One region of the Blautia stercoris genome, then DNA from elsewhere that is predicted to be linked to it. Evidence: riboswitches for the same ligand, from Rfam matches in the RefSeq annotation. Region 1 holds a riboswitch; the other holds the start of a gene.
What was found. Region 1 has a riboswitch for cobalamin ahead of ACYQ2D_RS14585 (energy-coupling factor transporter transmembrane component T). Riboswitches for the same ligand answer to the same signal wherever they lie in the genome.
Positions count from the first base shown of each region.

Region 2: another riboswitch for cobalamin. It lies ahead of ACYQ2D_RS00835 (ABC transporter substrate-binding protein); the one in region 1 lies ahead of ACYQ2D_RS14585 (energy-coupling factor transporter transmembrane component T).

Region 1 covers NZ_BAAHYF010000002.1:1,032,719-1,040,539, reverse strand. The annotation lists gene ACYQ2D_RS14590 (ABC transporter ATP-binding protein) at 1-1,756, opposite strand, end outside; gene ACYQ2D_RS14585 (energy-coupling factor transporter transmembrane component T) at 1,791-2,750, opposite strand; cobalamin riboswitch at 2,863-3,052, opposite strand; gene ACYQ2D_RS14580 (8-oxo-dGTP diphosphatase) at 3,165-3,629, opposite strand; gene ACYQ2D_RS14575 (DUF6512 family protein) at 3,775-4,287, shown strand; gene ACYQ2D_RS14570 (ATP-binding response regulator) at 4,284-6,836, opposite strand; gene ACYQ2D_RS14565 (substrate-binding periplasmic protein) at 6,799-7,632, opposite strand; gene ACYQ2D_RS14560 (alpha/beta hydrolase) at 7,677-7,821, opposite strand, start outside.
Region 2 covers NZ_BAAHYF010000001.1:151,517-159,337, forward strand. The annotation lists gene ACYQ2D_RS00820 (cytidylate kinase family protein) at 1-1,191, shown strand, start outside; gene iolE (myo-inosose-2 dehydratase) at 1,195-2,091, shown strand; gene ACYQ2D_RS00830 (sugar phosphate isomerase/epimerase family protein) at 2,117-3,037, shown strand; cobalamin riboswitch at 3,165-3,352, shown strand; gene ACYQ2D_RS00835 (ABC transporter substrate-binding protein) at 3,601-5,199, shown strand; gene nikB (nickel ABC transporter permease) at 5,305-6,243, shown strand; gene nikC (nickel transporter permease) at 6,249-7,076, shown strand; gene ACYQ2D_RS00850 (ABC transporter ATP-binding protein) at 7,088-7,821, shown strand, end outside.

The DNA of each region.
Region 1 (7,821 bases):
ACACCGCCTCCTCTTCTGTCTGATTGATTGCTTTTACCACATCCTCTACTGTTACCGCATTTGGAAAATAATTTCTTGCCATACGGTTTGCAGCAGTGGTATAAAAGTTATTTCCGGCAAAAAATTTTTTCGATTCTTCACTGGTTACCACATTTCCCTGAAAGAACAGTCCGGTACGATCCGCATACTGCGCACAAAATTCTACATCATGAGAAATCATCAAAATCGTTACACCATGTTCACTTAATTTTCTTAATATCTCTCCGAGTTCTTTTTTATAATGATTATCGATTCCTTTGGTCGGCTCATCCATCAAAAGAATTTTCGGGCGAAGCAGAAGTACTTTTGCAAGTGCCAGTCTCTGCTGCTCTCCACCACTTAAATCATAGGGATGCCGGTCTAAAAGCCCTTCTAATCTTGTTAACGAGACAATTCCCTCAACTGCATCTTTTTTCTTCATTTCAATTGGATATGCCTCACTTTTTCTTTCCCGTTTTCCATCTATCACTTCATATAAATCCTCTCTTACGGTTTTCTTCACGAACAGACTTTGCGGATTTTGCGGCATTACTCCTAAGAACCCATGATAGAGGTCATCATCACTGTATTTTCCGATTTCTTTGCCTTCCAGATAGATTTTACCACGGTACGGAAAACGAATTCTTGCAATCAGACTCATCGCTGTACTTTTTCCGGTTCCGTTTCCTCCTACCACTGCAAAGATTTCTCCTTTTTTGATGTCCAGGCTTAACCCTTTTACCACATCCGGCAAATCCCGTTCATAGCGAAACCAGACATCTTTGATTCGGATTTCCGGAATTTCTTTTTCCGGTTCTTTTTTCAGACTTGAAAGTTTTCCAAAAATAGAATTCTTCTTTTTTGCTGTCTCTTCCTGATTTCTTTCTTTTTTTATTTTTATACTTTTTGTCTCTAATTCCTCTGACAGCCAGCGTCGTCCCTGACTAACGGTAAGCGGGCAGCGAAGGGAACTGTTTGTTCCGGCATAAATCTGCATCGGTGCCGGCATAGAAAGAAACATATCATGTCCCATTGTTCTTAACTGCTCCCCAATTTCATTCGGTGTTCCGTCTGCTATCATCCTTCCTTTATCCATGACATATACTTTATCTGCCCATGGAATAACATCTTCTAAGCGGTGTTCGGTTAAAATCACAGTCGTTCCGATATCCCGGTTTATTTTTCGTACAGTTTCTAAGAAATCAGAAGCAGCAATCGGGTCTAGCTGGGAAGTCGGTTCATCTAAAATCAAAAGTTTCGGGTGCATTGCCATAACAGAGGCAAGATTTAAAAGCTGTTTTTGTCCTCCCGATAATTCACTGACATTTTTTAAAAACCAGGAATGGATTCCAAAATAAGAAGCCATCTCTGCCACCCGAAGCCGAATCGTAGGCGTATCATAGCCAAGGCTTTCTAATCCAAAAGCAAGTTCATGCCAGACTTTATCGGTTACAATCTGATTATCGGGATTTTGAAGCACATATCCAATCTCTGCACTTTGTGTCCGCAAATCCACGTCTTCCAGATTCTGCCCGCCGTATAAAATTTCTCCCTTCTTTTCTCCATGTGAAGCAAGCACACTTTTAAACTGCCGAAGCAGAGTGCTTTTTCCGCACCCACTCTTTCCACACAGTACAACAAACGAACCTTCTTCTACTTCCATGGATACCTGATAAAGTGCCACATGGTTTTCTTTTGGATATTGAAAACTAAAGTTTTTTACTTCGATACAATTCAATTTTTTATAACCTGCTTTCTTTTATTTTTGGTGCTCACATCATTTTTTTCGGGTCTGTCAAATACCATGGAAGCCTGCGCTCCATATCCGCCATTTTTTTAAGTTTCTCAAATCTTCTATCCTCAAGCACACCTAAAATCACAGGAAAGAAACAAAATCCTGCCCACGCCACATAAATAATGACGCTAAGGGGGGTCAGCGGAAGTCCGCCGATTTTAATCTGTGGGTCATACTGTGCAAAGCTAATGCCCGCTGCCATTCCACCAAAATACACTCCCATCAATGCCAGTAAAGTGCCTGTTACAATCCCATCCCTATTATCAAATCGAAAGATCGCAAAAGCACTTCTCCCTTTTAAGCCATATCCTCTTGCACGCATCGAATCTGATGTATCAATTGCATTTTCCAGTGCCCAGGTAACCAATACAGAAAAAATCGTAATACCGTGACGCATTTTCTTAAAAATATTTCCGTTCTTTACATCTCTTCCAATTGCTTTTTGTCCATTTCGGATGACGGTCAGCTGCTGTCCAAATCTCGGCACAAACCGAAATACCATAGATAATACCAAAGAAAGTGCCGGAATCACACGACCAAACAGATACACAAATTTATCTGTTGTCATCACTTTGTTGTAACAGGAAAACCATAGAATCGAAATAAAAAGCATCGATGCCAGTACCAGTCCATATATAATTGCCTCTAACGTAACCGGTCCGGTTTTTAGATAAAATAACATCGTCACTCCATAATGATTAAAAGCAGGATTAATAAATGCCACAATTATCATTGCCGGAAGTGTTGCAAGCAGATTAAATTTTAATACTCTCTGCCAGCCTTGAAGTCTGGATGCATAACAAAATGCTCCCAGGAACGAAATTCCCAGAAAAACCGGATGGCTGTTCAACATTGTTATCAAAATGACTGCTGCAAACCAGAAAAAGTTCACCGCCGGATGACAATCTGAAAAAGCATCCCCTCTTTTTTCTTTCATCTTTTGCCCTCTTTTCATTTTTATTTTCAAAAAACTGCTTTCAAAATCAATGAAAATAAAAATTTATCGTACAAAAAATTTGTTTCCGTCTATGCCTGCGGAAACAAATTTTGTGTTTTAATCTCCAAATGCCTGTATCCTGGCTCGCAGTTCTAACCTACTTGCTGCCCTTCTCAGAAGAAATTTCTTCCAATGGATTCGCAGTTTTCGTCCTGATTACAGTAGGGATAAAGTCTGTTGCGGAATCTCACCGCACGTTCCGAAAATCATCCGATTTTCATGCATTTGTACTATCGATTCATTTATTTTATTTCATTGTTTTGTTGAATTTTGTCATATTTCTTTCATAGTACGCTTTATCATAGAGTTTGTCAAGCGGTCTTTCTTTCCCCAAATTTCCGGTTATCGCTTTGATTATCCTACCAGCGTTCCATCCTCGTATTTTCCATCTTTAAACGCGAAGAAAAATTCAAAGAAATCATCGGTTTCATAAATTTCCATTAGTTCATTCAAATTCCAAATCGGATTTAAAGATGAAAGGTTTTCCCGTTCTACCCAGAACACCTTCCCCTCTTCTGAACTTTTCAATTCTCCTGTAAATTCATCCGTCTTATATAAAAGTACAAGATACCTTGTTCCATCCTCCCGAATCCAGTCTTTTATCCCGCAAAGCTTTGGATTTGAAATGATAAGACCGGTTTCTTCTCTCATCTCACGAATAACGGAATCCTTAAGAGATTCTCCCGGCTCTACATGCCCACCCGGAAAGATAATTCCCTTCTCATTTTCTCCGAGTATTTTTTCCTCTACCAGAACACGTCCCTTCTCATCATAGAGCATACACATGTTGGCTAATTCCATTGGTTGGCTTCTATCCATTGCATTTTCCTCCATTTTTGCAGATTTCTATCAAAAAATATACCATATCAAGTATCTCTTTTCTACATCATTTTTACTTTTTTGTATATCTCTTTCTCCATCTGCATATACTATCAGAAACCTTAGATACTGCGAGGATTTTATTATGACTTTAAAAACAAATATTTATCGGTTTCTTTTTATTTCCATTCTCGGCACTCTGCTTCATTTTACTTACGAATGGTCACAAAACAATGCCATTGTCGGGCTTTTTTCTGCCGTAAATGAATCTACCTGGGAACATTTAAAATTATTATTCTTTCCCATGTTTTTTCTGACTATTTTTGAGCTTTTTTTCTTTCGGGATAGGCTTCCCAAAAACTTTTTACAGGTCCGAACCTGTGGAATCTTTCTTGGCATGGGGCTAATTGTAGTTGTCTTTTATACTCTGCTTGGTGTGATTGGAACATCCATTGATTTTCTAAATATCGCACTGTTTTTTGTTGCTGTTTTCTTCGCTTTATGGAGCGAAAATAAGCAGTATAGAAATTCGGAATCAAAGAAAGAAACTTCTTCTACCGCATTTTCTATCCTGCTTATCTTTACCCTGCTATTTTTCGTGTTTACCTTTTTACCACCTGATATTGGACTGTTTTGGGAGATTACAAAAGTTTGCTAACTTCTATTTCTTTCTACTTTCTTTCGATACTTCCCAATCCTCTTCATCATCTCGTCAAAATCTATCGGTTTCGACAAGTGCTCATTCATTCCGCTTTTCTTACTTGCCGCAATATCATCCGAAAAAGCATTTGCCGATACCGCAAAGATCGGAATCTCTCCGGCATCTTTTCGCTCCATTTTCCGGATTGCTTCTGCCGCTTCATATCCATTCATTCTTGGCATCATGATATCCATCAAAATCAAATCGAATTCCCCAATTTCTGATTTTGCAAATAACTCAACTGCCTCTGTTCCGTCTTTTGCCGGAGTGACCAAAACTCCTTGTTCTTCCAGCATATAAGTCTCTATTTCAAGATTTAATTCATTATCTTCGGCCACCAAAATATGCATTCCCGAAATAGAAATCTCTTCTTCCCTCTTCTGAACTTCTTCTTTTTCAGCTTCATAGGTTTGGTCAATTTTTAAGGTAAGCTCCACAGTAAACACCGTACCTTTTCCCTCTTCACTGACAAAATCTACTTTTCCTCCAAGCAGATCCACGGTCTTCTTTACGATAGAAAGCCCAACCCCGCTTCCATTATAAGTGGTTCTCGCAGTCTTATGTTCCTGTGCAAAAATTTCAAATGCATGTTTTTGAAATTCTTTACTCATTCCAATTCCGGTATCCCGACAGATAAATAAAATTCTTGCACATTCTCCATCGGATTCCATCTCCCGACAGGAAACCTGCACAAGCCCTCCCGGGTGATTATATTTTACTGCATTGCTCATCAGGTTCTGAAACACTCTTTGGATGTTTAGAGGGCTTCCAAGCAGATAGCAATGCTCATTTTCAACCGACTCATACCGAAATTCAACTCCTGCATTTTTCGCCTGCACGGATACAATTGTTACCACATTGTCTAAAATTTCCTTCAAATTAAATGACTCATTTTTACTTTCCATTTCCCCGGCTTCCATTTTACTCATATCCAATATGTTATTTACCAATTCTAAAAGGAAATCCGAGGCGGTATAAATCTTTTCAAAACAGTCTTTCACGCGAGAAGGCTCTTTTACACATTCCAGTCCAATCTCTGTCATTCCGCGGATTCCGTTAATCGGTGTCCGAATATCATGACTCATTCGACGAAGGAAATCTGTCTTCGAGGCATCTGCGGTTGCCGCTTTTTCTGCACTGATACGAAGCTGTTCCTGATAATCCATCTCCTTTTTCTTTTGTTCACTGACATTTCTTATAAGAAGCAACACCGATGTCTGTCCATTTTCATCATCACGTTTTTTAGAAACTAATAGCATCTGGTACCATTTTCCGGTAATTGCTTCAATCGTACAACCTAAAAAATTGCGCTCTTTCATTCTTTCTGAAAGTGTTGTTAAGTCTGTAAATTCCAAAAAAGTCTCTCTTGCCGATTCAAGCATCAGTTTCCGCGCAAATTCTGTAAGCATCTTATCGGCTTCTTTAATTCCGGTAATTATTTCTTTTAATTGCGAAGTTTCAACAACCGGCTCCCAGGTATTTTCTTTTGGATACAGAATTAAATTCACATCATAAATACTTGAAATTGCCTGAACCAAATAAAATTCTTTCTCCATCCGATCCATTTTTTCTCTCTTCTGAGACTGGACAAACAATAATACAACCAGAGCAAAAATCAAATACAAACCTGCTGCAATGCCAAGCGTCAGTAACATCCTCGGATAAATTTTCTGAGCACGAAAAAACACATACAGATAATAGTTTCGGTACATATCATGTTTTCCAAACCAAGTTTTTCCCTCACTTTTTAATTCAATCAGATTTTGATCCTCTGGAGTTTGGTCGTTCTTTAAAACACTTGAAATCGGACACTCAGAAATCGAAAGTCCTTCCAGTTTTCCCGCACTGCTGCTGATTACATTTTCTCCATCTGTCACAACAAGCACTTCATTTTTATTCTGCACAAGATTATCTAGCAGATTACTAAGTGAGATTTCGTACTTATCATCTTGAAACTTCGTTGTATCGTAATAACAGATAATGATTCCAGACTCATCAACTCTTGAGGCAATAGCATATTCATAACTCTTTCCATCTACTTCCACACTGTCAGCAAAAACTTTTTCCGGAAACTGTAAGACTTCTTTTACCTGAGAATCCTCTAAAATAAGTTTTAAAAATGTCTCATTTTCTGCTTTATCTAATTTTACATTTTCTGCCACCTGCAAATTTTCATCTAATAAAATCACTCCGGAAAGATACTGGTTTTCGGCCTGCTCTAACAGTTCTGCTTTTTCTTCCTCTTTTGTATAATATTTCAGCACATTGATTTTATTAATCATATCCTGTAAATCTTTAGTTGTAATTCCCATCTCATAATCCAGATATTTTTGACAGGTTGTTTTTGCAAGATTTAAGGTGCTTGATACTTCTCTTTCAATTGCCTTTTTCTGATGCCTGAATGAAAGCCCAAGCGTTAAAACAAATAGAACAATTCCTCCTAAAATTAGCCCAAGCAGAATATACTTTTCACTCGGACTGCTCCTTCGCTGTTTCTGTTTGGTCATTCTCCGCTCCTCCATATACATTTTTTTCTACATCTAACCCATATTTTTCTACAATTTTCTCCATTGTCCCGTCCTTGCGCATTTCCCCAAATGCCTCATTGAGTCTTCGGACGGCACCCGCATCTCCCTCTTTTCGAAATGCCACTCCCACAGCTTCACTTCTTAGACTCATATTTAAGAAACGGTACTCTCCCGGATATTCCTCCGTATACGTCTGTAAAGAACCCTCATGTCCGATGATGGCATCTACATATCCTTTTCTTAACGCTGTAAATACTTCATCAAGTTCTCGAAAACAGGTCAACTGCTCTAATTTAGGAAAATTCGGATTCACTTGTTTTAAGATAATCTTTTCTGAGGTAGAACCTGCCTGTACTCCCACACGTTTCTCTTCTAAATCAGCAAGCGATTGTATCGTGCTATCCGAATGAACTACAACCACACGCTGTGTATAAAGGTAAGGATTTGTCCATAAATATCGGTCTTCTCTTCCCTCTATTGTCAGATAAGACCACAGACAATCCACCTTCTTATTTTCCAGTTCTACAAAACGCTCTTCAATCGGTATCATCTGAAAAACAGGTGTATATCCCGCTCTTTTACACGCCTCCTTTGCCACATCCACATCGATTCCCGAATAATTTCCATTAATATCCTGATAAAAATAAGGAGTATACGAAGTTCCTCCAATTATCAGTCCTGGAAAAACTGCTTCTTTTTTTTGTTTTGTTCCACACGCACAGACACCTAAAATCGCTGCGAGCGCCACTACAAGTAATACCCCTTTTTTCCTCATAGCTGTTCCCCTTTTTACTTACTCCAGAATTTCTTATGTCACTATTAATTTTTTATATTTTCCTCACAGATACGTGTCAGCTTTTCTTTAAAAAATGAAATCATCCTCTCCCATACTTCATCCTGAAAGAACTGTAAATCCGCATGGTCTGCTCCTTCCAGAGCTAAAAATGTCACATCACAACCATTT
Region 2 (7,821 bases), on a different contig from region 1:
AAAGTTGCAACGATTGTGGGAATTGCGATGCTTCCGAAAATTTTACCGAAATACGGAAAAAGAAATCTGATTTGTGCAGGATGTGCACTTGGAATTATAGGTCAGTTAATTTTTCTTTTAAATATTACAAGTGTTCCGCTGGGTGTTTTGACCTGTATTATGAGAGGGTTTGGAATTGCACCGTTTTATGGGGTACAGTATTCTCTTCCGGGTGACGCCATTGAATATGGTCATTGGAAATCCGGACTGCGTGTAGAAGGTCTGATGTTTTCTTCTATGAGTATGGGACAAAAAGCGGGTTCTGGTATCACTTCTGCAATCATGAGTGGAATTTTGGCAGCAGCAGGATTTAATGGATTAAAAGCAACCGCAGCAGAACAGACAAGTGGTGCAATTACAGCAATTAAAGGCTTTTATCTGTATGTGCCGATTGGAATCTGGGTCGTGATGCTCTTAATTGCAGCCTGTTATAAATTGGATAAAGTGTATGACAAGATGATGCAGGAATTAATTGCAAGAGAAGGAAAAGAAGGGAAAGAAACACAAGAAGCCCTTCCGTCTATGGCAGTTTCAGAAAATCAGATAAATGTGGCAATCGGTCGTGTCTATGGAAGCAGTGGAAGAAAAATTGCAGAAGAACTGGCAAAAGAATTAAACTGCCGTCTCTATGACCGTCAGATTATCTGCCTTTTAGCAGAAAAGATGGGAATGGAAAATGCGGATTTGGAAAGCGTTCAGAAATATCTGGATACTTATAATTATGGAACAGTAGAAACTACGTTCTCGCCGTATTCGTATTCGGTATCCGGAACAGTTGGAGATATGAGCCCTGTAGAAATGTTTGAGACACAGAGTCGTCTGATTCGAGGACTTGCAAAAAAAGCACCAGGTGTATTTTTAGGTCGTTGTGCAAACTTTGTGTTAAAAGAAACTCCTCATACCTATTCTTTCTTCTTATATGCAGATGATGATTATCGTGCAAAGGAGGCAAAAGAATATTATGATGGAATGACACTGGCTGATTTAAATCAGAGAGATAAATTAAGAAATGACTATTATGAACACTTTACGGGAATCAAACGAGATGACCCGAAACACTATGACATGGTAGTAAATGTATCAAAGACCGGCGTAGAGGGTGCGGTTGCTATGATACTGGAGTATATTAAAAACAAGGAAAAAGGAGAATAAAAAATGCTGGATAAGAATAAAGTAAGGCTTGGAATTGCTCCGATTGCGTGGACAAATGATGATATGCCGGATCTTGGAAAAGAGAATACATTTGAGCAGTGTGTCAGTGAGATGGCATTAGCTGGATTTACCGGTTCTGAAGTGGGCGGAAAATATCCGACCGATACAGCTGTGTTAAAGAAAGCTTTGGACTTAAGAAACATATCTATCTGCAATCAGTGGTTTTCTTCTTTCCTAATTTCTAAACCTTATGAAGAGACCGAAAAAGAATTTATCAAAGCAACTGATTTCTTAAAAGAGATGGGTGCAAAGGTGATTGGTGTTTCCGAGCAGAGCTATAGTATTCAGGGAGAAATGGAACAGCCTGTATGGGAAGGCAAGTATATCATGAATGAGGAAGAGTGGAAACTTTTGGCAGACGGTTTGAATAAACTCGGAAAGATTGCAAAAGACAAAGGAATGACCTTAACCTTTCATCATCACATGGGAACAGTTGTACAGACGGAAGAAGAAATTGATAAATTTATGGAACTGACAGACCCTGAATTGGTATTTTTACTCTTTGACAGTGGACATTTATCATTTGCAGGAATTAATCCGGAAAATGTATTGAAAAAATATGTGAACCGTGTCAAACACGTCCATTTAAAAGATATCCGTAAAGAAATGGTAGAAAAATCAAGAGCCAAAAGATGGAGCTTCTTAAAAGGAGTCAGAGAAGGCGTGTTTACTGTACCAGGAGATGGAAATGTAGACTTTGCACCAATCTTTTCTATCTTAGAAGAAGCAGGCTATGAGGGCTGGGTTGTTGTAGAGGCAGAGCAGGATCCTGCAAAAGCAAATCCATTAGAATATGCAATTAAGGCACGTAAGTACATCCGCAAGGTTTGTGGATTATAAAGTTTAAGAAAGGCAGGATAAGACTATGAAAATTGCATTTGATGTAGACGTATTGGCAAAACAGATGGATATCAATCGTATGGTTCATCAGGTCGCAGACTGGGGCTATAAATATATTGAGCAGTCTCCACATCCAAGAATTAATCCATTTTATAAACATCCGCTTTTTTCAAAAGAGTGTGAGCAGGAATATCGAAAAGCACTTCGGGAAACCGGTGTTGAAATTTCCTCTTTCATCGTAGTTTACCGTTGGTCCGGTCCGACGGAAGAACAGCGTAAGATGGCAGTTGCAAATTGGAAGAGAATGATTGAAATCGCAGTGAATATGGGAGTTCCGGTTATTAATACCGAATTATCCGGTGACCCGAATCAGCAGGAAATCTGTAATGGCATGTGGTTTCGTTCGATGGAAGAACTGCTTCCGATTATTGAGAGGGAAGGACTCCGTGTAGAAATTCAGTCTCATCCGTACGATTTTTGTGAACTCAATAACGAGACCTGCGATATGGTAAAATCGTTCCGTTCCAGAAATTTAGGTTATGTCTATTCTTCTCCTCATGGATTCTTCTACGATGAAGGAAAAGGAGAGGTACGTTCCATGCTTCGCTATGCAGGAGACGAGCTGACTCATGTATTATTTGCGGATACCTTTAATCAGACCTTAGATTGCCGTTACATTGCAAATCCACCATGGTTAAATGCAAGAGGAAAATCCGATGTAACGATTCATCAGCACCTTGCAATGGGAGAAGGAGATGTTGATTTCGATGGAATCTTTGAAACCTTAAGAGACATGGATTTCGCAAATAAGCAGTTAAAAACAGACGCACCAAAGGTCGGAGGCGATAATATTGCGTGTGTGTCTATGTTTGGATTCCCGGAAAAGATGGATAAACAGGCACCGGAAGCAAGAGAAAGAATTGAGAAAGAATTGCTTGGAAAATAATTAAAAAACTAAGAGCAAATAAAAATATCAGATAAGATTTTAATTTTATCTGATATTTTTATTGACAAAAAGATGGTTTATCTTGTATATTAATGGTGTTAAATAAAATTATTTATAGAATGTTGGCGAATATGCCACAGAGATAAGTTCAGACAGTCGTCTGATTAAAAGAGAACCCGATGCGAATTCGGGACGATCCCGTCACTGTGATAGCTGGTTAAAAGCAAAATGCCACTGGAAAGATAGTTTATTCTGGGAAGGCGCTTTTAATGTGTATGCTTAAGTCAGGAAACCTGCTTACCTCTTTAACAAAAGTTCTTGCGGAAGACGAGAAGCTTAAGTTGTACAGATGAAAAAGCACTCTGCTATTTATGTTAAATAGCAGATTATTTTTGACGTTATCTATTATCAAATTAAGAATCTTTAACAGTCGGATGCTTTGGTATCCGGCTTTTTTGCGCTTAAAAACAGAAAAAAGCGTAAAAAGAAGCAGACTTTTGTCCACGTCTATAAAAGGCAAATGTAATTTATGAAGAAGAACCAGTATAGGAAGGATGAAGCAAATGAGAAAGAAACATGTAGTAGCGCTGATGATGGCAACTGTGATGGCAGTAAGTGTACTTGGAGGATGTGGAAGTTCTTCTTCCTCAGGAAAGGCTGCAAAATCATCAAGTAACAGTGATGAAAAGGTTTTAAATTTCGGTTGTGCCATGTACACAGACGGAAGTGTCAATACCGCAGGGGATGAGAACGGTGGCTGGAATGCAATGCGTTACGGTATTACAGAAACCTTATTTAAATTTGATGATAACATGGAAGTTACTCCGTGGCTGGCAGACAGTTATACGGTAAATGATGATCATACGGAATGGGTCATTACTTTGAAAAAAGGATTAAAATTCTCAGATGGATGTGATCTGACAGCAAGTAAAGTAAAGGAATGTTACGAACACTTAAGAGAAGTTGGACCATCTGGTTCTGCAAAACCGGAAAAATATCTGGAATTTGAAGCAACAATCACAGCAGATGATGAGGCAGGAACACTGACCATCCAGACAACACAGCCTTATGCAAACTTGATGGGACAGCTCAGTCACCCGACTATGGGCATTGTGGATGTAGAACATACCAAAAACTTTGATAATGGAACAATCGGTACCGGTCCATACATGATTAAAGAATTTAATGGTGTCGGTGTTGGATATACACTGGTTGCAAATCCAAATTATCGTGAAGATGTCCCTTATGACGAAGTAAATCTGATGTATATGGGAGATAACTCTGCAAAGGCAATGGCTCTGGAGAGTGGTCAGGTAGACTTGGTTGAAAATATCACAAACGTAGCAGATATTCAGAAATTCCAGGATTCAGATGACTATACAGTAGATATTGCACCAGGTGTACGTTGTGGATTCTCCTGGATGAACTTTGATGGTGTACTTGGAAATAAGACACTGCGTCAGGCAATCTTAATGGCAATTGACTACGATACCATTTGTAATTCCAAGACAATCGGAGGACTTTATACACCAGGATTTTCTGTTCTTCCATCGACTCTGTCTTATGGATATGATAAACTGAACAATCCTTATACTTATGACCCGGAAGGTGCAAAGAAATTATTGGATGATGCAGGAATTGTAGATACCGATGGTGATGGAATCCGTGAGCTTGATGGAAAAAATATTAACCTGCGTTATATTTCTTATGAAAACCGTCTGTTAAATGAATTTTCTGATGCACATACTCAGTACTTAAAAGAAATCGGAATTGGTGTGACTGCTGAATATGGAAGCTCTGATGACCAGTGGAGTAAACTGGCAGCCTTAGATTATGACTTTAATAACAATAACTGGATTACAGTAGGTACTGGAGATCCTTATGCCTATATGGCAAACTGGGCAACTGAAAGTACATACTGCGCATATTCCAATGAAGAATATGATAAGTTGTTCAATGAGTTAAAGACAGAAATGGATCCGGATAAACGTGAAGATTTAATCTTCCAGATGCAGCAGATTCTGATTGATGATGCAGCAGTTTTAATTGACGGATATTATAACTCCAGTATGATTTATTCTAAAAATGTAGGATATGCTAAGATTCATACAGCAGATTACTACTGGCTGACGACAGAAATTGTTCCGGCAGACGCAGAATAAGAAAGCGTTTTATTTAAGATTATGCCCAGTCTTATTTTGGACTGGGCATTGTATATGGATAGAGATAGTGGTTTGATTAAAGACTTATGAAAGGTGTGAAAATTTTTGAGTAAGAAACAGGTTATCATGCGATTATTACAAATCATAATCGTATTATTTGGTATCAGTTTTATTACATTTGGGCTGACTTACATGTCACCTGGTGACCCGGTACGAAATATGTATTCCGCAAATGGTGTGATGCCGACAGAAGAAATGGTAGAACAGACAAGAGAAGAGATGGGATTAAATGACCCGTTTGTTGTGCAGTATGGCAGATGGCTTGGAAACTGCCTGCATGGTGATTTTGGAACCTCTTATTCGTTAAATAAGCCGGTTACAGAATTGTTAAGTGTGAGACTTTGGCCGACTTTAAAATTAACCTTAATGTCTATGCTGATTATGCTGATTTTATCTGTACCGCTCGGAATGATATCGGCATTAAAAAAAGACACGTGGATTGATTATTTAGTCAGGGGAATTACTTTTGTCGGCTGTGCCATGCCAAACTTCTGGGTGGGACTGCTCCTTATGATGGCATTTTGCGTTTATATTAAGATATTTCCGGTTATCAGTTCCGCAGGGGATTTTAAGAGCCTGTTTCTTCCAGCATTAACTTTGGCAATTGCAATGTTTTCAAAGTATACCAGACAGGTTCGTACCGCAGTGTTAGATGAACTGAGTCAGGATTATGTGATTGGGGCAGAGGCACGAGGCATAAAACGTTCCCGTATTATCTGGTGTAATGTATTTCCAAATTCTTTACTTCCGTTAATTACAATGTTTGGTTTATCTATTGGTTCTTTGCTTGGAGGAACCGCAGTTGTAGAAGTTATTTTCTCCTATCCGGGACTTGGAAACCTTGCAGTATCTGCAATTACCTCAAGTGACTATAATCTGATTCAGGGGTATGTACTCTGGCTTGCATTAATTTATATGGTGATCAATCTGATTGTAGATGCTTCTTATATTTATATTGACCCGAGAATGAGATTAAAGGAGTAAGAAAAATGAAGAAGAAAAATTTTTTTGCGCAGAATAAGCAGTTTACTTTTTTTCTGATTCTGGCGGTTCTGATTATTCTGGTTGCGATTTTTGCACCGATTGTAAGTGGTGGTGTAGACCCATTAAAAGGAGACTTAAATGATGCTTTGCTTGCACCGAGTAAGACACATATCTTTGGAACAGATAAAATGGGACGAGATGTATTTGCACGTGTGATTTATGGTTCCCGTTCTTCTTTGACTGCTACATTTGGAGTGGTTGCATTAATCTTTTTTATTGGAACAATTTTGGGAGTCATTTCTGGATATTTTGGCGGAATTATCGATAGTATTATCATGCGAATTGCAGATATGATGCTTTCCTTCCCAGGTTTGGTTTTAGCACTTGCTGTAGCCGGTATTATGGGCGCAAGTATTAAAAATGCAATTGTTGCAGTCGTTGTGGTAAACTGGACGAAATATGCAAGACTTGGTCGAAGTCTGGTTTTAAAAATCAGAAACCGTGACTATGTGGCAGCAGCAGTTGTTACGGGTTCTAAAACACCGCACATGATTTTTAAATATATGCTTCCAAATGCACTTCCAACGCTGATTATTACAGCAGCAACGGACATTGGGGGGATGATGCTTGAACTGGCTTCCATGTCATTCTTGGGATTTGGAGCAAAACCGCCTGCACCGGAATGGGGTTATATGCTCAATGAGGGAAGAGCTTGTATTCAGTCTGCACCTTGGCTTATGATTTTCCCAGGTCTGGCAATTTTTATCGTTGTGGTTGTCTTTAATATGCTTGGAGACTCTCTTAGAGATATTTTAGACCCGAAAGATGAGTAAGGAGGAAGAAGATGTTACAGTTAAAGGATGTAACCATTTCATATAAAAATGAGCCTATCGTAGAACATTTTAACCTGAACATGAAGCAGGGGCAGATTGTATCTTTGGTAGGAGAATCCGGAAGTGGAAAAACAACTGTCATTCGTGCCATCTTAGGATTGCTTGCGGGTGGCGGTAAAGTATCAGAGGGAAGTGTTTTATTTGAAAATCAGGATTTGCTTTCTTATACAAATGAACAGTGGAGAAAACTCAGGGGAACACAGATTTCGATGATTTTTCAGGATAGTGGTGCGATGATGAATCCAACCAGAAAAGTTGGAAAGGTATTTACAGAGTACATTCTGACCCATGAAAAAATCTCTAAAAAAGAAGCCTGGGCAAAAGGATGCGATATGTTAGGACGTATGAATCTTGCAAGTCCGGACAATGTTATGAATTCTTATCCGTTTCAGTTATCTGGTGGCATGAGACAGAGAGTCGGAATTGCAATGGGGATGACTTATCAGCCAAAACTTCTCTTAGCAGATGAACCGACTTCAGCTCTTGATGTGACAACACAGGCGCAAATTGTACGTCAGATGATGGAACTTCGCGATAATTATGGGACAAGTATTATTGTGGTAACCCATAATCTGGGTGTTGCTGCCTACATGTCGGATTATATTGTAGTTATGAAAAATGGAAAAATTGAGGATGAGGGAACAAGAGAACATATTCTTCATGAAACAGAAAATGAATATACAAA